Regions from separate parts of the Cutibacterium sp. LaCa_286 genome, predicted to be linked through region 1. Evidence: riboswitches for the same ligand, from Rfam matches in the RefSeq annotation. Region 1 holds a riboswitch; each other region holds the start of a gene.
The links. A riboswitch is a leader RNA that binds a small molecule or an ion and turns the genes downstream of it on or off. The one in region 1 is predicted to bind cobalamin.
Positions count from the first base shown of each region.

Region 2: another riboswitch for cobalamin. It lies ahead of ACP8JZ_RS06965 (ABC transporter substrate-binding protein); the one in region 1 lies ahead of mutA (methylmalonyl-CoA mutase small subunit).
Region 3: another riboswitch for cobalamin. It lies ahead of ACP8JZ_RS00320 (ABC transporter substrate-binding protein); the one in region 1 lies ahead of mutA (methylmalonyl-CoA mutase small subunit).
Region 4: another riboswitch for cobalamin. It lies ahead of ACP8JZ_RS00675 (anaerobic ribonucleoside triphosphate reductase); the one in region 1 lies ahead of mutA (methylmalonyl-CoA mutase small subunit).

Region 1 covers NZ_CP191091.1:591,797-597,695, forward strand. The annotation lists gene ACP8JZ_RS02500 (alpha/beta fold hydrolase) at 1-604, shown strand, start outside; cobalamin riboswitch at 885-1,107, shown strand; gene mutA (methylmalonyl-CoA mutase small subunit) at 1,188-3,095, shown strand; gene scpA (methylmalonyl-CoA mutase) at 3,092-5,281, shown strand; gene meaB (methylmalonyl Co-A mutase-associated GTPase MeaB) at 5,593-5,899, shown strand, end outside.
Region 2 covers NZ_CP191091.1:1,618,698-1,624,596, forward strand. The annotation lists gene ACP8JZ_RS06955 (bifunctional ADP-dependent NAD(P)H-hydrate dehydratase/NAD(P)H-hydrate epimerase) at 1-380, opposite strand, end outside; gene ACP8JZ_RS06960 (holo-ACP synthase) at 377-730, opposite strand; cobalamin riboswitch at 928-1,069, shown strand; gene ACP8JZ_RS06965 (ABC transporter substrate-binding protein) at 1,110-2,162, shown strand; gene ACP8JZ_RS06970 (FecCD family ABC transporter permease) at 2,165-3,178, shown strand; gene ACP8JZ_RS06975 (ABC transporter ATP-binding protein) at 3,197-3,982, shown strand; gene ACP8JZ_RS06980 (ABC transporter substrate-binding protein) at 4,018-5,034, shown strand; gene ACP8JZ_RS06985 (ABC transporter substrate-binding protein) at 5,068-5,899, shown strand, end outside.
Region 3 covers NZ_CP191091.1:82,091-87,989, forward strand. The annotation lists gene ACP8JZ_RS00310 (FecCD family ABC transporter permease) at 1-361, opposite strand, end outside; gene ACP8JZ_RS00315 (ABC transporter substrate-binding protein) at 441-1,685, opposite strand; gene ACP8JZ_RS00320 (ABC transporter substrate-binding protein) at 1,745-2,857, opposite strand; cobalamin riboswitch at 3,085-3,220, opposite strand; gene ACP8JZ_RS00325 (transcriptional regulator) at 3,233-4,081, opposite strand; gene ACP8JZ_RS00330 (hypothetical protein) at 4,328-4,480, shown strand; gene ACP8JZ_RS00335 (6-phosphofructokinase) at 4,782-5,899, shown strand, end outside.
Region 4 covers NZ_CP191091.1:169,400-175,298, reverse strand. The annotation lists gene ACP8JZ_RS00675 (anaerobic ribonucleoside triphosphate reductase) at 1-2,212, opposite strand, end outside; cobalamin riboswitch at 2,261-2,476, opposite strand; partial or broken gene ACP8JZ_RS00670 (LUD domain-containing protein) at 2,610-2,741, opposite strand; partial or broken gene ACP8JZ_RS00665 (ATP-binding cassette domain-containing protein) at 2,734-3,603, shown strand; gene ACP8JZ_RS00660 (hypothetical protein) at 4,577-4,948, shown strand; gene ACP8JZ_RS00655 (hypothetical protein) at 4,968-5,165, shown strand; gene ACP8JZ_RS00650 (LutC/YkgG family protein) at 5,410-5,899, opposite strand, start outside.

The DNA of each region.
Region 1 (5,899 bases):
GATCGTCGCAGCTCGTCGGGGCCGGGAAATGACCGCACTCGTACTACTGGGAACCGGAGCTTCAGCAGGCCCATTGGCGAAGGTGGCTCGTGGTGCGGCGACCAGCCAGATCGTCATGGCAGGTGAGGACTCTGCCAGTCGAGTGATGGAGACCCTGATCTTTGGCTCCATGAATCTTCGTTTTCGTCCCGTTCGTACCCGGTTCGACTGGCTCAGCCGACAGGCCAGTGAGGTGGACGCCTACTGCAATGATCCACTGTGCGGATTCACTGCCTCGGTGGGGCTGTACCGGGAGCTGGTTCGGCTCAGCGAGACGAGCAACTCCAGTACGATCCTGCGAGCCATTCCACCGCGGCTGCCGGTGCTGCTCATGAGCGGTGACAGCGATCCGGTCGGCGGCAACGGCAGGGGAGTGCGTCGCGTGGCCGGTGAGCTTACGGCGAACGGGGTGCACCAGGTGGACGTCCATCTGGAGCCTGATGCTCGACATGAGCTGCTGCACGAACGAGACCGGGAACAGACGTATCGGCTTCTGGAGACGTGGATCGGCAAGACGGTTGAGGCTCGCTCGGACCATCCCCGATGTGCGGTCTCACCAAGGTGACGCCGTGACAAGGCCGTATCCTCTGCCTCCGATGAATCTTCCGGGAGGGGTGACGGCTGGCCAGCGCCCAGGAGACGCTGGCTCGTGTCGTGGCACAGTGGCCCCGGAGTCGGATTTCGCTGCAGGGATGCAGATCTGTGAGCGAAGGATACGACGAACGAGTGAGAACTGGGCCGATTGTGCCAATTCCTCGCTGCACGATCGTGCGTAGGAGGTAGCCCCCTGCTGCCCGGTCGACGTTCATCTTATAAACTGGTACGAGCTGGTGCTGGGAAGGTCGTGATCGCGTGAGGTCATGGGTTGGACCAGCAGTGAAAGGGAATCCGGTGAGACTCCGGAACTGCCCCGCAGCGGTGAATGGGAACGAGATCACCATTGACGCCATCCCGTCCGGGACGACGGCAATCAAGCACTGGGCTTCGGCCCCGGGAAGCGGTGACGTAGGACTCGTCAACGACGAGACGCCCATGAGTCCGAAGACCTGCCAGCATGTTGCCGCACCCGGTGCGACGACAATGACGTGGTCCCCGAGGGGAGGACGACGACGTATGTCTATCCAAAGCGGAGCAGGAGTCTGAAGAGTATGACTGATCCCGACAACGTCTCGACGCCGGCCAAGGTCGACATGCCCGAGACGCTCACCCTCGCCGGTGACTTCCCGGCCCCGACCCAGGAGCAGTGGCACAAGGAGGTGCTCAAGGTCCTCAACCGTGGGCGTCCCGAGGGCAAGCAGCTCAACCTTGAGAAGGGCATGGCACGTCTGCAGCCGACCACGGTCGACGGCGTCAAGATCGAACCCATGTACACCCGCCAGGATGCTCCCGAGGACCTCGGAGCTCCCGGTGTTCCTCCATTCACTCGTGGTACCACCATTCGTACCGGCGTCATCGACTCCTGGGACGTGCGTGCCCTGCACGAGGACCCCGATGTCGCCTTCACCCGCAAGGCGATCCTCACCGATCTCGAGCGTGGTGTCACCTCCATCTGGCTGCGAGTCGGTGACGACGCCATTGCCGCCTCCGACATCGATTCCGTGCTCGAGGGTGTGCTGCTCAACTTGGCCAAGATCGAGGTGTCCAGCCGCGACGACCAAACCGTTGCCGCCGATGCCCTGCTTGCTGCCATCGAGAAGTCCGATGCCAAGAAGGATGAGATCTCGTTCAACCTGGGCATCGACCCGATCGGTTCGGCTGCCATCAATGGTGGCGAGCCCGACCTGTCCGGACTCTCCGAATGGGTCAAGAAGGTGGACGGCTACAAGAACGCTCGACCGATCGTCGTCGACGCGACCGTGTACCACAACGCCGGTGCCGGTGACGTCGCCGAGCTCGCCTGGGCCATCGCCACCGGTGTGGAGTACGTGCGTGCCCTCATCGAGCAGGGGCTGACTGCCGAGCAGGCCTTCGACAGCATCAACTTCCGAGTGTCCGCCACCCACGACCAGTTCCTCACCATCTCGCGACTGCGTGCCCTGCGTACCCTGTGGAACCGCGTCGGTGAGGTCTTCGAGGTTCCTGCTGCCAAGCGTGGTGCACGTCAGGAGGCCGTCACCAGCTGGCGTGAGCTCACCCGCGACGATCCCTACGTCAACATCCTGCGTGGCACCATCTCCACCTTCGGTGCCGCCGTCGGTGGTGCCGAGGCCGTCACGACGCTGCCCTTCGACGACGCCATCGGCCTGCCGAAGAGTGACTTCTCACGTCGTATCGCCCGCAACACCGGCATCATCCTCTCCGAGGAGTCGAACATCGGCCGCGTCAACGATCCGGCTGGTGGCTCCTTCTACGTCGAGTCGCTCACCAAGTCCCTGGCAGATGCTGCCTGGGCTGAGTTCCAGAGCGTCGAGGCCGCTGGCGGCATGGCGGCCGCCCTCACCGGTGACCATGTCCGCACCGAGCTCGACAAGCTCAACGCCGAGCGTGCCAAGCGGTTGGCCACTCGCAAACAGCCGATTACGGCCGTCAGCGAGTTCCCGCTGCTGGACGCCAAGACCGTCGAGACCAAGCCGTTCCCGCAGGGTGCACCCCACAACGGGCTGCAGTGGCATCGCGATGCCGAGGTCTTCGAGGCCCTCGTCGATCGCTCCGCCACCTGCGCCGAGCGCCCGAAGGTCTTCCTGGCCTGCCTGGGGACTCGTCGCGACTTCGGCCCCCGTGAGGGATTCTCCGCCCCGGTGTGGCACATCGCTGGCCTGGAGACCCCTGAGTGCGAGGGTGGTACCACCGAGGAGGTCGTCAAGGCCTTCAAGGAGTCCGGTGCCCAGATCGCCGACCTGTGCTCCAACGCCAAGACCTACGCCGAGCAGGGCCTTGAGGTCGTCAAAGCCCTCAAGGACGCCGGTGCCAAGGCCGTCTACCTCTCCGGTGCCTTCAAGGAGCTCGGTGATGACGCCGCAGCAGCCGAAGAGCTCGTCGACGGACGCGTCTTCCTCGGGATGAACGTCGTCGACACCCTCTCCTCCGTTCTCGACACGATGGGAGTTGCCAAGTGACAACCTTGCCCCGTTTCGATTCCATCAACCTGGGCGAGTCGGCCGTTCCCGCCGATGCCCAGGAACAGTTCGCCAAGCTCGCCGCCGCTGCTGGTGAGCAGGACCCGTGGATCACTCCTGAGCAGATCGAGGTCGGGCACCTCTACTCCCAGGACGTCTACTCCGACATGGACTGGCTGGGCACCTACGCCGGTATCCCGCCGTTCACCCACGGTCCCTACGCGACGATGTACGCCTTCCGTCCGTGGACGATTCGTCAGTACGCCGGATTCTCCACCGCCAAGGAGTCCAACGCCTTCTACCGCCGCAACCTGGCTGCTGGTCAGAAGGGTCTGTCGGTCGCCTTCGATCTGCCGACCCACCGTGGTTACGACTCCGACAACCCGCGCGTTCCCGGTGACGTCGGCATGGCCGGTGTGGCCGTGGACTCCATCCTCGACATGCGCGAGCTCTTCGCGGGCATCCCGCTGGACCGCATGTCGGTGTCCATGACGATGAACGGCGCCGTGCTGCCGATCCTCGCCCTGTACGTGGTTGCCGCCGAGGAACAGGGCGCCAAGCCCGAGCAGCTCGCCGGTACGATCCAGAACGACATCCTCAAGGAGTTCATGGTTCGTAACACGTACATCTACCCGCCGCTGCCGTCGATGCGGATTATCTCCGACATCTTCGCCTACACCAGTGCGAACATGCCGAAGTGGAACTCCATCTCGATCTCCGGCTACCACATGCAGGAGGCCGGTGCCACCGCCGACATCGAGATGGCCTACACCTTGGCCGACGGCGTCGACTACATCCGTGCTGGTGAGTCGGTGGGTCTGCAGGTTGACCAGTTCGCCCCGCGCCTGTCGTTCTTCTGGGCCATTGGCACCAACTTCTTCATGGAGGTTGCCAAGATGCGCGCTGCCCGCATGCTGTGGGCCAAGCTCGTGCACCAGTTCAACCCGAAGAACCCGAAGTCGATGAGCCTGCGTACCCACTCGCAGACCTCCGGCTGGTCGCTGACTGCTCAGGACGTCTACAACAACGTCATCCGCACCTGTGTGGAGGCCATGGGAGCCACCCAGGGACACACCCAGTCCCTGCACACGAACTCCCTCGACGAGGCCATCGCCCTGCCGACCGACTTCTCCGCCCGTATTGCCCGTAACACCCAGCTGTTCATCCAGCAGGAGTCGGGCACCTGCCGTGTCATCGACCCGTGGACCGGCTCGGCCTACGTCGAGAAGCTCACCCTGGAGTTGGCCCGCAAGGCATGGGGCCACATCCAGGAGGTTGAGAAGGCCGGCGGTATGGCCAAGGCCATCGAGAAGGGCATCCCGAAGATGCGCATCGAGGAGGCTGCTGCTCGTACTCAGGCACGCATCGACTCGGGCCGTCAGCCCCTCATCGGCGTCAACAAGTACCAGCTCGACCAGGAAGAGCCTCTTGAGGTCCTCAAGGTCGACAACTCCCAGGTGCTCGCCGAGCAGAAGGCCAAGCTCGTCAAACTGCGTGCTGAGCGTGACGAGGAAGCCTGCCAGCAGGCTCTGGAGCGCCTGGCATGGGCGGCTGCGAACCCCGATCCCACCGATCCGGATCGCAATCTGCTTAAGTTGTGCATCGACGCCGGTCGTGCACAGGCATCGGTCGGCGAGATGAGCGACGCCATGGAGCGCAGCTTCGGTCGCTACACCGCCCAGATTCGCACCATTTCCGGTGTGTACTCGAAGGAGGCGGGGCACACGAAGTCCGCTGCCAAGGTCCACGAGCTCGTTGAGGAATTCGAGCAGAAGGCTGGACGTCGTCCGCGTATCTTCATCGCCAAGATGGGCCAGGATGGTCACGACCGTGGCCAGAAGGTCGTCGCAACCGCCTACGCCGACCTCGGCATGGACGTCGATGTCGGCCCGCTGTTCCAGACCCCGGAGGAGGCCGCCCGTCAGGCCGTTGAGGCCGACGTCCACGTGGTCGGCGTCTCCTCCCTTGCTGCCGGACACCTCACCTTGGTGCCGGCCCTGCGCAAGGAGCTGGACAAGCTGGGACGTTCGGACATCATGATCGTCGTCGGTGGCGTCATCCCGACTCAGGACTTCGACGAGCTGCGTGCCGACGGCGCTGCGGCGATCTACCCGCCGGGAACCGTCATCCCCGATGCTGCGGTCGATCTCATGACCCAGCTGCTCGAGCGTATCGACGAGGACTGATCGTCACGAGCTGATCCTCAAGGTTCATGTCGGCCCCGGACCCTCGCTGGTTCGGGGCCGGCGTGCATCCCAGGCGCACCCCTGACAGAGCAGTCCGGTCCAGGACTGGGCACCTGTCCAGTGCAACCCGTCCCACGACTGGAGGCCTGGATCCAGAACAGCCTGCCTCACGACTGGACACCGGCACTGCACTCGGTCCCCACCCAGTCAGATGGGTGACGTCTGACTTCATTCCCCACCCCCCTCACACGTGCTCCAGACGCGATAAGTTGGAGTAACGCGCTTGTAGAGCGAGCCCAAGAAGGAGCGACATGGCTATCGACGTACCCGAACTCGTTGACCAGGTGCTGGCCGGAAACCGCCAGGTCATCGCCCGAGCGCTGACCTTGGTGGAATCGAGCAAGCCTTCCCACCGGGAGAAGGCCCATGAGATGTTGCGGCAGCTCGCCCCGCACACTGGCAAGGCGATCCGAGTCGGGATCTCTGGCGTACCAGGGGCTGGAAAATCCACCTTCATCAACAAGATGGGAACCAAGCTCATCAAGGAGCACGGTCACCAGGTGGCCGTGCTGGCCGTGGACCCGTCGTCCACCCGAACTGGCGGATCGATCCTCGGTG
Region 2 (5,899 bases), 1.0 Mb from region 1:
ATCCCCAGGACGGCGTCGATGACGAGATCCGGTGACACCTGGCCGGCCTGCTCCATCGTCACCACCTCACACTCTGCCTGCAGGGCGGCCTGCCAGCCAGCAGCATGTGGGGTGCCCAACACCGGACAGATCCATACGTGGCATCCCTCATCGGCGAGTTCGGCGGCGGCCAGTAGACCGTCTCCCCCGTTGTTGCCACCTCCCACGAGCACCAGTACCGAACCGCCTCGCACCCCGCACCCCAGATCGGCGAGCATGCTTCGTGCCTGCACGGCGACCTGCCCTGCAGCCACAGCCATGAGATCGGTACCGGGATGCGCATCGAAAAGCTTCTGTTCGGCAGCGCGCATCGCGGCCGCCGTGCACACGTACTGAGTCATTGCACCTCACAGATGACGAATGCCACGGCGAGTGCCCCGTCGTGGCTCAGGGACAGGTGAATGTCGGTGACACCGCGCTCCTGCACCGTCCTGGCAGATCCTCCGGTGAGATGCAGACGCGGCTTGCCGGACTGCTCGGTGACAACCTCCACTTCGTGCCAACGCAAACCGTCCGGCCCACCGAGCGCTTTGGCAAGGGCTTCCTTGGCGGCGAACCTGGCCGCCTGGGAGCGCTTCGACAGACTGCCCTCGGCAGGGGTGAGCACCTTCTGCACCAACCCCGGGTGGCGGACCAGCGCGTCCTCCCACCGTTGCAGGTCGCAGACGTCCACGCCGATGCCGACAATCATGTGGCCAGCCTAGCCGCCCGAGACCAGGCTGCTTCGGCGGGCTCGTGCTGACGTCATGACGAGTCTCGCCCCACCCCCACTGGCACGCAGCCTCAGCTTCCGTCTCGAGGCAAGGAAGGCACTGAGGAGACCCGAGAGCTGTTCAGCCATGCGTGGAATTCCGCCCCCGATCTCGTTATGCTGAGCCCAAAACCATACGGGAACTCCGGTGCGAGTCCGGGGCTGTTCCCGCAACTGTGACCAGCGAGCCACTTCTCCTCGTCGCCGACGAGACACGTCACGGCCTTTTCCGGGGCTGGAAGGCAGAGAACGCGCAACGACCTGGGAGCCAGGACACCGTGTGGCTACCCTCCGGTCACCAGGTGCGAGGAGACACCACATGCACATCACTCGTGATGCCCATTTCCGTCATGGGCACAGCACACCATTGCTCGCGACGACCGCCGTCGGACTCGTCGGCGCCATGCTGCTCACCGGCTGCGGTTCCCACGGCGAGGACTCATCCGGGGCCGGCAGCCCGTCAGCCACGGCATCCGCCTCGGCATTCTCCTCACCGGTGAAGGTGAAAAGCTGTGACGAGACCCTCACCTTCGACACGCCGCCCAAGCGAGTCATCCTCATGGGAGACACCGACGCATCGATCCTGGTGAAGCTGGGCGTCATGGACTCGATCATCGGTCGAGCCGGGGACGTCATGGCCGACGGCTATGATGCCGACACCCTGAAGAAGATCACGGACGTGCCCACGATCACCTCCTCCGAGCTGGACACCGGCGGCGCCAAGCTCGCCACCGAGACGATCCTCGACCAGCGTGCCGACCTCGTCATCGGCTACGACGAAGGTCTGGACCGTGCCGCTCTGCGCAAGGCTGGGGTCAAGGTGTACGCCCCCGACACGTTCTGCCCGCACGGCACCGGAACCGATCACGCGAGTTTCGACCTCGTCACCAAGGAGGTCAGCACAATCGGCGACATCTTCGGCGTCCCCGACAAGGCCAGGACCCTCAACGACGAACTCACCGGGCAGGTGAAGGACCTCACGTCCCAGGCCAGCAAGGACTCACAGCACAGCGCCGCCGCTCTGTGGGTGGAACCCGGCAACAGCGGGTTCTACACCTACGGCACCTCGAGCATGGTGCAGCCGATCCTCGAGGCCAACGGCCTGCGCAACGTCTACGACGGCGAGAGGAAACGCGTCTTCGACACGACGATGGAGGACGTCCTCAAACGGAACCCGGAGTGGATCGTCCTGCTCGCCCAGGAGGGCGACATCGCCAAGACCAAACCAGCATTCCTCAAGTACAAGGGCGCTTCGCAGCTGCAGGCCGTGAGGAAGAACCAAGTCGTCGTCATCCCATTCTCGCTGACGGATCCGCCCACCCCACAGTCCATCAAGGGAGCCGTGGAACTGAACAAGCTCCTCAAGAAGTGATCATGCGGCACACACGCATCAGGACCATCCTGCTCGTCGTGCTGCTCGTCCTCACCCCGGTGGGAAGCATCGCCTTCGGCGCGGCCTCGGTGCCCTGGAACCAGGTCATCGGCGTGCTGGCCGACCATCTGGGGTTGCACCCGCAGGTGACCTGGGACGGCATCACCGACGCCATCGTCTGGCAGAACCGTATGCCTCGCATCATCGCCGGGATCGGCGTGGGGGCTGCACTCGGAGTGGCCGGGGTCGCCCTGCAGGCGATCGTGCGCAACCCGCTGGCCGAACCCTACGTGCTGGGAGTGAGCTCGGGGGCGTCGACGGGCGCTGCGGCGGCGATGGTCCTCATCGGCATGTCGAGCCCACTGGGGGTGGCCAGCCTGGCCTTCGTCGGTGCCCTGGTGGCCACCACCCTGGTGCTGGGAGTGGGCGGTCGACGCGGCAGCTCAGCCCTCACCCTGGTGCTGGCCGGTATCGCGGTCGGGTTCATCTTCCAGGCCGTGACGAATCTCATCATCTTCTCCGCGGACTCCCCGGAGACGGCACGCTCGGTGATGTTCTGGATGCTGGGGTCCCTGGCCAAGGTGAGTTGGACCCAGAGCATCTGGCTGGTGGGCATTGCTGCGGTGCTCATGGCGCTGTTGTGGTTGTGCGCCCCCTGGCTCGATGCCCTGGCCAGCGGTGATCAGACCTCGATGGCGGTGGGGATCAACCCCCAGGTGATTCGGCTCGTCATCCTCGTTCCGGTCTCGGCAGCCGTGGGGGCGGTGGTGTCGATGGCTGGTGGGATTGGCTTCGTCGGCCTCATCATCCCGCACCTCATGCGCTCCTTCACCGGGTACGGGCACCGAACCCTCGTCATCTCGTCGGGGCTGGCCGGCGCCATCTTCCTGGTGTGGGCCGACACGGTGTCCCGGACGATGTTCGCCCCCTCCGAACTACCCATCGGCATCATCACCGGACTGCTGGGAGCGCCGTTCCTCCTGGTGCTCGTCAACCGGATGAATCCGGCGCGGTGAGGGTGAGGAGGAGTCACCATGATTGACGTACATTCCCTGGTGATCCGCCGTGGCAATCGGGTGGTGGTCGACGAGGTGGATCTGTCCGCCGGAGACGGCAGCACCATCGGTGTCGTCGGACCCAATGGGGCAGGCAAGTCCACCCTCGTCCAGGCCATGTATCGTGCCCTACCGGCTGCCAGTGGCGAGGTGCTCATCGACAGCTCGGACGTCACCAGCCTCTCCAGGCGGGCCATTGCCCGAGCAGTGGCCGTCGTCTCCCAGGAACGTGACGAGGGTCTGCCGCTCACGGTACGCGACGCCGTGGGGTTGGGACGGCTCTCGCACCGCTCCTTGGCTGGTTACGGGGACGCCGAGGATCGCAGCATGGTGGACGCAGCGCTGGCTCGCGTCGACATAACGTACCTGGCCGATCGGCTCATCACCCAGTTGTCCGGCGGTGAACGGCAGCGTGCGCTCATCGCTCGGGCCATCGCCCAGGACGCCGACCATCTGCTGCTCGACGAGCCCACCAACCACCTCGACATCCGGCACCAGTTCGACCTGCTCGCCCTGGTGGCGACCATTCCGGCGACGACGGTCATCGTCCTGCACGATCTCAATCTGGCTGCCCGATGCTGCGACGAGCTCATCCTGCTCGATCACGGTCGTCTGGTGGCATCCGGCCCCGCCCAGCAGGTGCTCGACCCCGAGCTCATCTCACAGGTCTACGGGGTGCAGGTGCACCGCATCGACCATGCCGGGCAGCCCCGGCTCCTCTTCGATCCCCTTGACAGCACAGCAGCTGACCATTCGAGACGCTGAACCACCACGGCGTCGACCGCCCCACAGGAGGCACCATGAAAACCCACCCACTCGTTGCCGGCCTCACCCTCGCCCTCGCGAGCACACTGTGCCTCACCGGCTGTTCCACGTCGGCACACGAGGACGATGCCCAGTCGAGTTCGACGGCCACCACGGCACAACCGTCCGCCTATCCGGCAACAGTGATGAGCTGCACCGAGAAGCTCACCTTCACCGAGGCACCGAAAAGGGTCCTCATTCTCGGTGACACCAATGCACCCACATTGTCCATGCTCGACCTGCTGGACAAGGTGACTATGCGCACCGGAAAGATCGACACCACCGGTTACGACGTCAACACCGCAACCAAACTCATGTCCCTGCCCGAGATGAAGAGTGGTACCACAACTTTGGGTGGAGGGGCGAGCGTCGCCACCGAGAGCATCCTGGACGCCCACATCGACCTCGTCATCGGCTACGACCGAGGAGTCGACCGCAAGGCCCTGGCCAAGGCAGGGGTCAAGGTCTATGCACCAGACGCCTACTGCTATGACAAGAAACCAGTCGACCATGCTGATTTCAGCCTGGTGACTCAGGAGGTGACGAAGACAGCTGCCATCTTCGGAGTACCGAAGCGAGCCATTACCCTGAACAAAGCCCTGAAGAAGCAGGCCGCTGATTTGCCGAAACATGCCCGCGGCAAAGGTGCCAGCGCTGCCGCTCTGTGGCTGTCATCCGACGGATCGAGCATGTATTCCTACGGACGCTCGAGCATGGTCCAAGCCATCTTCGATGTCAACGGCCTGAAGAACGCCTACGCAGACAACCGTACCCGAGTGTTCGACATCAGCATGGAGGACCTCCTCAAACGCAACCCGGACTGGATACTGCTGCTGAACAACGCGTACAACACCGACGACATCACCAAGACCTTCACACGTGCCAAAGGCGCCTCGCAGCTCAAGGCAGTGCAGAACGGTCACGTCATCACCATGCCCTACTCCCTCACCGACTCGGCCTCCCCCATGTCGATCCAGGGAGCCCAGGAAGTCGCCAAACTCATCAACAAGTGAGCTGTCACCCCTCACGAACAGGAGAGAACACCCATGAAGCTCCATCCACTCATTGCCGGTCTCACCCTCGCCTTGGCAAGCAGCATGTGCCTCACCGGCTGCGGCACGTCACACCAGGAGAAGTCCGGGGCAGGCCCGTCATCCGCGACGGCATCCGCGAGCTCCGGTTATCCAGCAACGGTGATGAGCTGTGCGGAGAAGCTCACCTTCACCGAGGCACCGAAAAGGGTCCTCCTCCTCGAAGACACCGACGCCCCCACCTTGTCCATGCTCGACCTGCTGGACAAGGTCTCGGCACGGGCCGGAAAGATCGACACCTCCGGCTACGACGTCAACACCGCCACCAAGCTCAAGGCCATACCCCAGATGAAGGGCACCAGCCTTGCCACCGGAGGTGTGAGCGTCTCCACCGAGAGCATCCTGGACGCCCACATCGACCTCGTCATCGGCTACGACCTCGGAGTCGACCGCAAGGCCTTGGCCAAGGCCGGGGTGAAGCTCTACTCCCCCGACGCCAACTGCGATGACCAGACTCCGGTGAACCATGCCGATTTTGGCCTGGTGACCAAGGAGGTGACGAAGGTGGGCGCCATCTTCGGAGTACCGGAGCGAGCCGCCACCTTGAACAAGGCTCTGAAGAAGCAGACGGCAGACCTGCCAAAGCATGCCGCCGGCAAGGGTGTCAGCGCCGCCGCCCTGTGGCTGTCCGACGATGGCTCCAGTATGTACGCCTACGGGCGCTCGAGCATGTCCCAAGCCGCCTTCGATGTCAACGGCCTGAAGAACGCCTACGCGGACAACCGCACCCGGGTGTTCGACATCAGCATGGAGGACCTCCTCAAACGCAACCCGGACTGGATCCTGC
Region 3 (5,899 bases), 510 kb from region 1:
CCAGCCCGGACACTCCCAGCGCCGCCCCGACGAGCAGGGCGGTGATGGTACGAGGCTCGCGGACGTCGCGGATGATCGTCATCGAGACTGGGTCGACGTCGGTGCCACCGGTGAGGATCGTCATGACGTCACCCAGCGGGATGTTCACCGATCCCAGCGCCAGGCCGGCCAAGGTGACGGCGACGAAGATCGTTGCGAGGATCGTGAAACGCACCGGCAGTGGCAGCCCGCGTCGTCCCTGCGTCTGGCGGCTCCGCACATCTCGGTGATCCCGCACGTCCCGGCCCCGCCCATCCTGACCTCGTACGTCCCGGCCCGGTGCCTCTCGGTTCTGTGGCGTCTTCTGGTGGCTGTTCACCAGGTGCCCCTGATCCGTTCGCCGTGTGCCTCGTGACGTCCGTGTCTCCCGCGACGTCCCGGCATCAGATCCTGAGTCGCAGTCACTTCGCGGTGGCCTTGCGGTAGAAGTAGAACTGGTGATCGGCATCCAGCTCAGGGTGCAGGATCGCCGTCAGATCCGCCAGGACGAGGTCGGGGCGCACGACCCCGGTCTGCCAGTAGTCGTTGCCGTGCTTCGGGTCGGCTCGCAGGGTGGCGTCCCAGACGTTGCCGTTGTCGAGGGCCTTGAGCGACTTCAGACGTGGGTCGGCCTTGAGGATCTGCGGGATGGACGACTTCTCCGGCCCGTCGATCCAGAAGTCGGCGTCGTGGGCCTTCTTGATGATGGCCTCGGTGTCCATCTTCCTGGATGCCACCCCGTGGAGGTCCTTGAACACGTACTCACCACCTGCGTCGCGCAGGAACTGGATGGCGTAGTTCTCGTTGGGCTTGATGTACCAGACGCCCTTGTACTGCGATCCGTGGAGCACGGTCGGTCGTGTCGTCACCGTGGCGGCGCGTTTCGCGGTCGCATGGTACTTCTCGGCGATCTCGTCGTACTTCTGGTTCGCCGTCCTCTCGGCATTGACGAACAGCGAGTCGTACTTGATCCACTCGGCACGCCCCAGCGGGGTGCTCTCGAGGAAGTTCGGCTCGGCGACGACCGGGATGCCCATCTCCTTGATCTTGTCGATCTTGCTGGTGTTGTCGCTACCACTGACGAGGTTGAAGATGAACAGGTCCGGGCGTAGCGCCGCCAGCTTCTCTGTGTTGATCTCGGTGGCGTTGTCACCTGCCGCGAAACTGGCGACCTTGTGGTCCTTGAGGGCCTGACGGGTGTCCGCATTCCCCACCCTGTCGACGTTGACCATGCCAGCCACGGAGTCCAGCTTTCCCAACATCTGGAACTTCATTGGCAGGGTCGTCGAACCCAGCGCCACCTTGGTGGTGGGGATGGTGATCTTCTGCGCCTTGGCGAGGTCACCGTTCAGCTTCGGCTGCGGGGCGCCACACTGCACCAGGACGTACTGCACGGGTTTCTTCGCGGTGTTCGACGGGTGCTTGAGCGTCACGACCTTGTACGACTTGTGGTACGACACGGTGATGTCGCGGGCGTCGCGGAAAGTGGCCTTGTCGGCGAAGTAGTCCTTCGAGGGGTCGAAGTTCTTGATGCAGCCCTGCTGGGAGGACGTGCTGGACGGCGCGTTCGCCGAGGAATCCGACTTCTCGGAGTGTGAGCACCCGGTGAGGGTGGCGACGCACATGGTGGTGGCGGCCAGGCCCGCCACCAGACGATTGATGGACATGGTTGCTCCCAAGTGGAGGTGAGGGGATGGTGGTGCGGCGAACATCGCCGCTGAGAGGGTCAGCTGAGCTTGGTGTAGTAGTACGGCGTGTACCCCTTCATGAGGTCAGGGTGGAAGATGTACGTGAGGTCGGCCAGCACGACGTCGGGTTGGACGATCCCGGACTGCCAGAAGTCGTTCCCGGTGTCTGGGGCAGTGCGCTTGCTGGGGTTCCAGACGTTGCCGTGCTGGAAGGCCGACAGGTTCGCGTAGCGCGGGTTCTGCTTGAGGGCGTCGTCCTTGCCGTGCCACGTCGTCATGGACATGTAGTTGCCGTTGAGCCAGAAGTCGGCCTTGGAGCCATACTTGAAGACGACCTCGGCGTCGGTTGGGGTGGCTCCGTTGCCCTTGACGGCCTGGGACATGGCGTCGGTGGCTCCGGCGTCGGTCATGAACTTGATCATGTAGGAGTCGGTTCCCGGGACGTACCACTGCCCCTTGGTCTCCTGGCCGACGAGCACGCTGGGCTTGTCGGTGGCGTTCCTGGCCTTTTTCGCCACCTCGGTGTAGCGCTTGGTGATGCCGTCGAAGTTCTTCGTGGCGGCGCCTTCCTTGTTGAGGAGGATGCCGTAGGTCTTCATCCACTCGGCTCGGGCCAGCGGGGTGGACTCGAGGTAGTCGAGGTCCTGCAGCACCGGGATGCCGGCGGACTGCACCTGCTTGAACTCCTTCACCTCTGAGCTGGCGGCCAGCACGGCGTCGGGTTTGAGGGAGATGAGCTTCTCCGTGTCGATCTGCATCCGACTCGACCCGTAGCTGGGCGTGTTGCGGGCCTCGAGGGCGTCTCGTGCCGGTCCGCGATAGATCTGCTCGAGCTGGTTGACGCCGACGACTGCGTCCAAGGATCCCAGGGTGTGGAGGACCGGGATCTGGGTGGTGGAGGAGGCGGCGACTCGTTTGACCGGGACGTCGATGATCGGGGCCTTGGCGAGCTCACCGGTGAGCGTTGGTCTGGGGGCACCGCACTGCAGTAACACGAAGGTCTGCGACGGTTTGTCCTGCTTGCCGAGGGTGAGGACCTTGTAGGACTTGTGATAGCTGACGTGGACGTTCCTGGCCCCGGTGAAGGTGACCTTGTCACCGAAGTAGTCCTTGTCCTTGTCGAACTCCCCGGACTTGATGCACCCGGACATGTTGGCACCGGTGCCAGCTGATGGGGTGGTCGTCGAGGAGCTCGGGGAGGTGGAGCCGTCCTTCGTGCCCGAGCAGCCCGTCAGGGCCAGGGAAGGTACGACGAGAAGGGTGAGAAGGACCGAGACACGTCTCGGCAGTGGAGTACCCATGAAGTCTCCTGCAGTCGTGTCGCAGGACCCGCTGGGGCACACCCGGTGTGCTCGGCAGACTCCTACGGCGAGAGTCGGTGAATGCCACTTCGCAGGGAGGCGACCGGACTGAGCTGGAGGGCATCACCGTTGCGCGACAGTGTCGGACTTGCACCGACTTCGCTCGCTGCGGAGTACCTCGGGCCGAGTCCGACCCGGGACACGCACAAAATAGCATGTCTGGTGTCAATCCCTGTGCTGGGGCTGCAATGTGCCAATCCGAGTCCACGGCCGGTCGTCGCTCACATGTGTGCGCAGCTCGCTGACGTCTTCTGGTGCGCAGGCCAGTACGACGCAGGTTGACGGTCCGCCGGACTTCGTGAGATCGAGATCGGTCCTGCCGGGATCGAACCGCAGTCCTGCGGTGACGGCGATCTGATCGGCCTCCCAGGCAATTCCGTGCGATCCCACCGGTACACAGTCGTGCACCAGGCCCGAGCCCAGCAGCGCACGCACCTCGTCCAGGGTGACGATCTCGCGCCGACCAGGGCGTACCTCGTCATCCGGCGCCGAGATCGGGGAGCCGACGCATACGAGCACGTCGGCTTCCTGCGCCTGTGCCGCTGCCGCCGAAGCCTCGCCGGGAACCGGCGTGCCAGGGGCTCTGTCCGGTCGTACCCCGATGACCGTCACCCCAATTCCGGTCTGGGTGGTGATGACGTTGTCCTCCGTCGATCCGGTGACGGCCTGGGGATCGATCCCCGCGGCAACCGCGCACCGCTGGAACTCCTCGATCAGCGGTTGGGCCGAGGTGGCGTCCTGACACAGGGTGTTGACGAGGATCATCGGTCGGGCTCTCACGCACAGCACCTCCAGCAGTGGTACTCGCGCTGCCAGATGGGCACACCACGTCGGATCTGCCGGGTAGGGGTCCCCGGGCCGTGAGCCTATGCCCCCGACGGCGTCACAGGCGATGACCAGACGCCCAGCCGGTACGTCGGCGAGCAGCAGGTCGCGCAGCCGAGACACCTGGAGGTCGGCATGGCGGCTCCCGGCGTCGGTTCGGGAGACGACGGTGGTGGCGTGGCGCTGAATCTCGCCCGGTTCGTGCGGCACGGCTGGTGGTTCATGAGGTACGGCTGGGCTGGGACTGCTCACCGTGCCATTCAATCGCGTGTGTGACGGTTGGGCGAACACTGTTCGCCTCGGTGTGTCAGTTGCTGTGGATGGAGCAGAATTGCCCTGGGGTCACTCGTCGGGGCCACTCTTCGCCGGATGTGTCACATTCGGTCTGGTTGCTCCGGCACACGTGGCACCCGAGTGGTGCAACAGGAGGTTGGTGTGAAGGCACGACTGGTGGTGGCAGCAGCGCTGGTGGCGGGAGTCATCGTTGCGGAACGTCTCGCGACGGCCAGACATCACCGACACGCTCAGGTACGGCGGATCGCCCTGGAGGGGATCGATGGGTTGGCAGGGCGCCAGCGTCCTCGCTGACGTGTGCGGCCCACATGTGAGTCGGCATGGATGCTGACTCCCGGGCACGTCCATGCCCTGCCTGTCACGGTGTCTTGGTCTTGCCTGTCCACGGTGTCGGGACTGGTCGGGGCCGATGTTGCGTCTGACCTCTCGTCCACATCGTGATGCTAGGATTTTCGCCTGCATTCCCTTGCGCCCTGCATTCCTGAGATTTCTGAGTCCGTGTGACGTCTCCCGCACACCCGGGGTGTGCATCCCTGCCATGTCATCTGCGAACATGGTGTGAGACGACCGATGGTGTGAGCGACCGGGAGGAAGCATGGGAAACCACAAGAGAGTCGGCATTCTCACCGCCGGGGGAGACTGCCCCGGCCTCAACGCAGCAATCCGTGGCTTCGGCAAGGCGGCCATCCGCGAGTACGGCATGGAACTCGTCGGCTTCCATGACGGATTCCTGGGCCTGGCGCAGAACCGCTACGTCGACCTCACCCAACGCGACCTCTCCGGCATCCTCACCGTGGGCGGGACGATCTTGGGAACCAGCCGTGACAAGGTCAATCGCATGATCGTCAATGGCGAGGAGACGGACATGGTGCCGACCATCGTCGACAACTACGACAAGCTCGGCCTGGACGCCTTGGTGACACTTGGCGGGGGTGGAACCTCCAAGAACGCCTACAAACTGCACAAGGCCGGTCTCAACGTCATCCACCTGCCCAAGACCATCGACAACGACATCGTCGGCACCGACGACTCGTTCGGCTTCTCCACCGCCCTGGAGGTGGCCACCGACGCCATTGACCGGCTGCACTCCACCGCCCACTCCCACCACCGGATCATCCTGGCCGAGGTCATGGGGCACCGGGCCGGTTGGCTGGCCCTGGGCTCGGGCATCGCCGGTGGGGCAGACATCATCCTGCTGCCCGAGGTGCCCTACAAGCTCGAGTCGATTGCCGAGGCCGTGGAGAGGAGGCGCAGCCAGGGACTCAACTTCTCGGTCATCGCCGTGGCCGAGGGGGCACGCGACGTCTCAGACGCCATGGCCCTGCGGGGTGCTCGTGCCCTCGTGGACAACTCCAGTGCCAAGACCAAACCGGCGGCCAAACGCGCCAAGCGCGATCTGGAGGCCTCCATGCGCGACAACACCATCAAGCTCGCCTCCGAGCTGGAGGAAGCCACCGGTCTGGAGTCTCGGGTGTCGATCCTGGGCTACGTCCAGCGCGGTGGCACGCCGTGCTCCCACGACCGACTGCTTGCCACCCGGCTGGGCACAATGGGTGCCCGCATGGTGCAGGAGGGGAGCTTCGGCATCATGGTGGCCGCCAAGGGTTCCGGCACCGACACCGTCGCCCTCAAGGAGGTGGCCGGCAAGGTGAAGTACGTGCCGGCGGACCACCCGTGGGTGGAGGCCGCTCGTGAAGTGGGTACCAGCCTCGG
Region 4 (5,899 bases), 420 kb from region 1:
CGTGCATGGCCCGCACGATCGTCTCGAACGCCTCGACGTTGCGGCTGGGATCGCCGTCGAGCTCGACGTAGGAGATGTGCCCACCGTTGGTCAGCGCATGGAACGGCGCCTCCAGACGGATCTTCTCGGCTGCACCGATGTGGTGCCAGACCGGGATGTGGAACGAGTTGGTGTAGTAGTCGCGGTCGGTGATTCCCGGCAACGCACCGAACCGTTCCCGGTCCATCCGCACGAACCTGCCCGACAGCCCCTCGGCCGGGGTGGCCAGGGTGGAGAAGTTGAGCCCGGTCTCCTCGGCGGCACGGTCGGTACGCTCCCGCAGATGGCTGATGAATCGGTATCCGAGGTCCCAGGCCTCCTGGGACTGCCCGTGATGGGCCCCCACGAGGGCGGTGAGGGTCTCGGCCAGGCCGATGAACCCGATCGAGAGGGTTCCGTGGCGCAGCACCTCCTCGATGCTGTCGTCGGAGCCGAGCCCCGCAGAGTCGATCCACACACCCTGCCCCATGAGGAACGGGAAGTTGCGCACCTTCTTGCGAGCCTGGATCTTGAATCGTTCCAGCAGCTGATCGATGACCAGGTCGATGGATGCGTCGAAGTCCGACATGAACCGATCGACGTCATGGTCTGCCTGGATGCCCAGACGCGGCAGGTTGATGCTGGTGAACGAGAGGTTGCCACGCCCCCAGGTCTGCGCCCTGCTGGTGTCGTGGACGTTGGACATGACGCGGGTGCGGCAGCCCATGTAGGCGATCTCGGTCTCGGGGTGGCCGGGGCGGTGGTACTCGGCGTTGAAGGGGGCGTCCTGGAAGGAGAAGTTCGGGAAGAGACGCTCGGCGCTGGTGCGGCAGGCCAGCTGGAAGAGGTCGTGGTTGGGGTCGCCAGGATGGTAGTTGACCCCTTCCATGACGCGGAAGATCTGGATCGGGAAGATCGCCGTCTCGCCATTGCCCAGCCCGGCGCGGGTGGCCTCCAGCAGGCAGCGCATCACCAGCCGGGCCTCCGGGCTCGTGTCGGTGCCGTAGTTGATCGAGGAGAACGGCGTCTGGGCACCGGCGCGCGAGTTCATCGTGTTGAGGTTGGCGATGAAGGCCTCCATCGCCTGGTAGGTGGCTCGTTCGGTCTCGGCCACCGAGCGGGTGCGCACCTCGTGGTGGACTCGGGCCACCTGCTCGGCGGAGAGTTCGGGCCAGGCCTCGGCGAGTCGTTCCCGCTCGGCGTGCTGGGTGGCGTCGTCGGCCTCCAGGGGCCAGGTGGCGGCAAGCTGCGTCACCTCGTCCTGACGTTCCTGGTCAGCACCGAGGACGCCAGCGGACTGAGCCATGTTGGCTCGCATCCGATCGGCGCAGGTGAGGGCGACGCCGGGGGCCATGTCCCGGTCGAAGTTGGGGACGGCCTGACCACCATGCTGGTCGTTCTGGTTGGACTGGATCGCGATGCACGCCAGGGCTGCGTAGGAGTTGATCGAACGCGGGGAGCGCAGGTGTCCGTGCCCGGTGGAGAAACCGGTGCGGAACAGCTCGCTGAGGTTGATCTGGCAGCAGGTGGTCGTCAGGGTGAGGAAGTCGAGGTCGTGGATGTGGATGTCACCGTCCCGGTGGGCGGCGGCATGGGCCGGGTCGAGCACCGAGAGCAGGTTGAACTGCTTGGCCGACTCGGTGCCGAAGCGCAGCATCGAGCCCATCGCGGTGTTGCCGTCGACGTTGGCGTTCTCACGCTTGACGTCGCTGTCCCTGGCATCGGAGAAGGTGATCTCGCGCAGTGAGGTCATGAGGGCCGACTGCTGCTCGCGAGCCGTGGAGCGGCGCTGCCGGTAGAGGATGTACGCCTTGGCCGTCTCGGCCTGGCCGCGCTCCATGAGGACCTTCTCCACGACGTCCTGGATGTGCTCGACGTCGGGGATCACGGGGCCGGTCGCGGTGGCAGCCACCGTACCGGCACCGGGGCGCTGCTCGCTGCGTAGTTCGTCGACGACGGCCAGTGCGACGCTCAGCGAGATGGCCTCGGCCTCGGCGACGCCGGTGGCCTCCAGGGCCTTGCGAGCGGCATGGGCGATGCGGGCTGGGTCGAAGGCGACGATGCGCCCGTCGCGCTTGCGCACCTGACGCAGCACGGTGGAGGACGTCTGCCCCGGTCCATGCGACGTGAGCTGGGACGTGGTGGTGTGCCTCACGGGTGTGGTCGAGGGCGTCTGGGGGTGGTGTACGGTCATGTCTCTCCTCGGAGTTCGCCGCCCCTGTCACAGGGCTCGTGCAGCCGGGTCACAGCCCGGGTACTGGCAGGTCTTCGGACTCGGGGACGCGATCGTTCGATCTCCTACTGGGCGACGCTTCCCAGCCAGTGGCCAGTGCGTGTGTCGCCGGTCGTTTCCCCATACCGCTGCGGGACAGTCCCGGATTCCCACCGGGTTCCCTCTTGGCTCTCATATCCCAACATCTTGTGTTTGGACTGAAAGACCAGTACGACATCTAGTTATACACCATGTGGGACCTTCCGGCAGGCACACCCTGGGGCGTGTTCGGTGCAGGCGAATCTGCGGGCATGGGGAACGCCTCCACCCGATTGCTCGAGCGGAGGCGTTCCTCAAGGGATTGCGTCAGTCGATCGGCTCACTGATCTTTCACGACGACGACGTGGAGCTGACGTGGTCCGTGCACCCCATTGACTCGGGCCAGCTCGATGTCACTGGTCGCCGAACCGCCCGAGATCCACGTCAGCGGGTGATGATCGAGCACGGCCGGACAGATCCTGGCAGCCGGTCTGGCCGTCGTCTCCGCTCTGTGGATCGGTGGCAATGCGGTTGCCGACGGGCGTATCGGTGGGCGAATCCTGGCTGTGCTGGTCCTGACCCCGCTGGCCCTCCACGAGGTGTTCGGTGCCTTCACCGGGGCTGCCCAGACCCACACCCGGGCCAAGGCAGCACTACTGCGGGTCGTCGAAGTGTTGGACGCCCCGCAAGTCGGGACAGGAGACTCCCCCACCGCCGGGGCATCTGAGGAGGAGCCCTCCCTCGTCATCGACGGATTGACGGTCGGGTGGCCGGGTGGCCACCCCGTGCTGTCCGATGTGAATCTGACGGTTGCTACCGGGGAATCGGTGGCCGTCGTCGGGCGGTCGGGTATCGGCAAGACGACCCTCGCCGCAACCATCATGGGACTCATCCCGCCGCTGGCCGGTTCCGTGACGACGACCGGACGGGTGCGATACCTGGCCCAGAACGCTCATGTCTTCGCGACCTCGATCAGCGAGAACGTGCGCATCGGATGCAAGGACGCCACCAAGTCCGAGGTCGCCACTGCTCTGGATCGGGCCGGATTGACCATCCCGCCAGAAAGAGTCGTGGCCGAAGACGGCGGAACCTTGTCCGGTGGCGAGGCACAAAGGCTCGCCTTGGCTAGGGTGCTCGTCAACCACGACACATCCGAAGACCCTTCGGCCCATGATGTCCTCATCCTCGACGAACCGAGTGAGCACCTCGACGTCGAGACGGCCACCGCCATCATGGATGACCTGTGGGCGTCCACCCCCAAAGCCGCCAAGCTCGTCATCACCCACGACCCGCTCGTGATGGCCCGATGTGACCGGGTGTGGGACGTGGGCTAACTTACGCAGCAAACTCGCCGGGGACCGCCAACGTCGGACACACCGGGAGCATCTCCCCGGAACCTGCAACTTGCATTGGCGTCTCGACCTACCCACACCGTAGGTTCCTAGAACGCAGCAGATGCCCTTGCCCACTAGGCTCGCTGGCCATTAACCCTCGCTTAAGTCAGTGCAAGCACGGGTTTCCGACGCCCCAATGCGTCCTCCCCGGTCTCCCGAGGCAAACCTTTCCCGGCCCCAACGACGGGAGTCACTCAACCTCACGAACCAGCTGCAGTGGCGACCTTCAGCATTAAATGAGACTAATCTGAAATCTACACGGTCGTTACTTAATTGTGACACCCTCCACGTTATGATTTCGGCTGTGTCATCCATACGGCCCTCTCTTCAGATCCCCTTCGTCTATCTCACTACTGTCTGCCTCCTCGCAACAGCCGCACCTGCCTCTGCACATTCCACAACCTCCCTCAGTGCAGACGACAGTGCAGCACTCACCCGCAGTGCAGCCGCCTCCGCCAGTGTCGCACCAACAACATACCGAGAGTTCGTTAGTGATAGTCCTACGACTGCATCAACAGCTCAGGACACCGAACGTACTGAAGTTCGTGCCTCTAACAGCGGTAATTCAATTACTCACTTCTCAAACAATGAGTCTTTCTCAGTTTCCCTACCCGGGTCCTCCAGCACCGTCACGAGGAGCAGCGATAGCACAGTCGCAACTCTCGGCGACGGTGCCAGATCGGATAACTTTACACTAGCTATCACCAGCCCTGCTGAAGGTGAAGCAGCAGTCCACTCAATCCTCCTGACTGAGAGCGCTCCTCAAACGTTCTCCTACACCTTCCACGACATCACTCGGATCAGCAGCGACGGGCATGGCGGCGCTGATCTGTTTTATGCGGATTCGAACGACGAACTCGTTCAAGTTGGGCACGTCGAGCGTGCATGGGCTCGCGACGCAATCGGCCGGCCTGTGCCAACGCATTACGAGATCCATGGTAAAAAGCTCACCCAGGTCGTTGATCACAGAAGCGGTGGCTACACCTATCCAATCGTCGCCGACCCATCGTGGTCGGAAATCTGGTCCGCAATCAAGCATGGCGGATCGAAGGTCGCCAGCGCAGCCAAGTGGCTTGGCTCGAAAGCTGGATGGGTCGTTGGCAAGAGTTGGTCAGGCGTCAAGGTAATGGCCCCAAAGGGACTCAAAGCGGGGAAGTTCCTCGCGAAGAAGGTCGGACCGGGGGCCATTGTGCTCTGTGCTGCGGGAGCTGGCTGGGCTTGGTACCGCTCCGACGCACACGGCTGGGTCCGCGTTGGTGACACTGTCAGCGGCTGCCTATTCTAGTCTAAGGATATTCATCACCATGTCTCAACACTCTTTGCGCAACGCCTTCCTGGCCTTGGTCGGCTGGCTTGTCGCCGGTTTCATCGTCGTCAAAATCACCGATGCGCTCACCCACGGCACGCACTGGTGGATCTACATCCCGTTCGCTGTGATCGGCCTCGCGTCAGGGGCCATTCATGCTGCCACCGCACGTAGTAGAAGCTCGGACTCTCATTGACGCAGGCGCCTCCCGCCAGCCCCGCACGCAATACGCCCCCACCCCACGGCCCTGCCCTGCTCCCACCCCCGTGTGGTATTCGCGCTCCTGACACGGACCCGTGCCACGAGAGATGGCACCACCGGCACGCAGAACCCGCATCACCACACGCCGACACACAACCAGGCGGCCCCGGTCAAACCGGGACCGCCTGGCCTGGACGCGTGTGAACTACCTGGCGTGCCTCATCACGCCAGGGTCCGAATCACTGATCTTTCACGACGACGACGTGGAGCTGACGTGGTCCGTGCACCCCATTGACTCGGGACAGCTCGATGTCGCTGGTCGCCGAACCACCCGAGATCCACGTCAACGGGTGATGGTCGAGCACGGCCGGCTTGACGGCCTGCACGGCCTCCGGCACATCGGAGACGACCTGGCTTGCCTTGATCACGCAGACGTGACGGTCGGGAACCAGGGTGAGGGCACGTCGTCCCTGGTCGGCCAGATGGGTGAGCACGATGGTGCCGGTGTCGGCCACACCGGAGGCAGCTGCCGTGACGACGGCCTGGGTGTTGTCCAGTTCGGTCTTGCTCAGTTCCGGATCGTCGACACGAACCTCGATGCCAGCCTCGGCGATGGCCGTGCGCCAGGACTCGTCGAGTCCGGGGGGGACGACGACGGACTCGTCGGCACCGGTCTCCTTGAGGGCGTCGACGACGGCCTGGGGCACGTCGACGGCGGGAACCTCCACG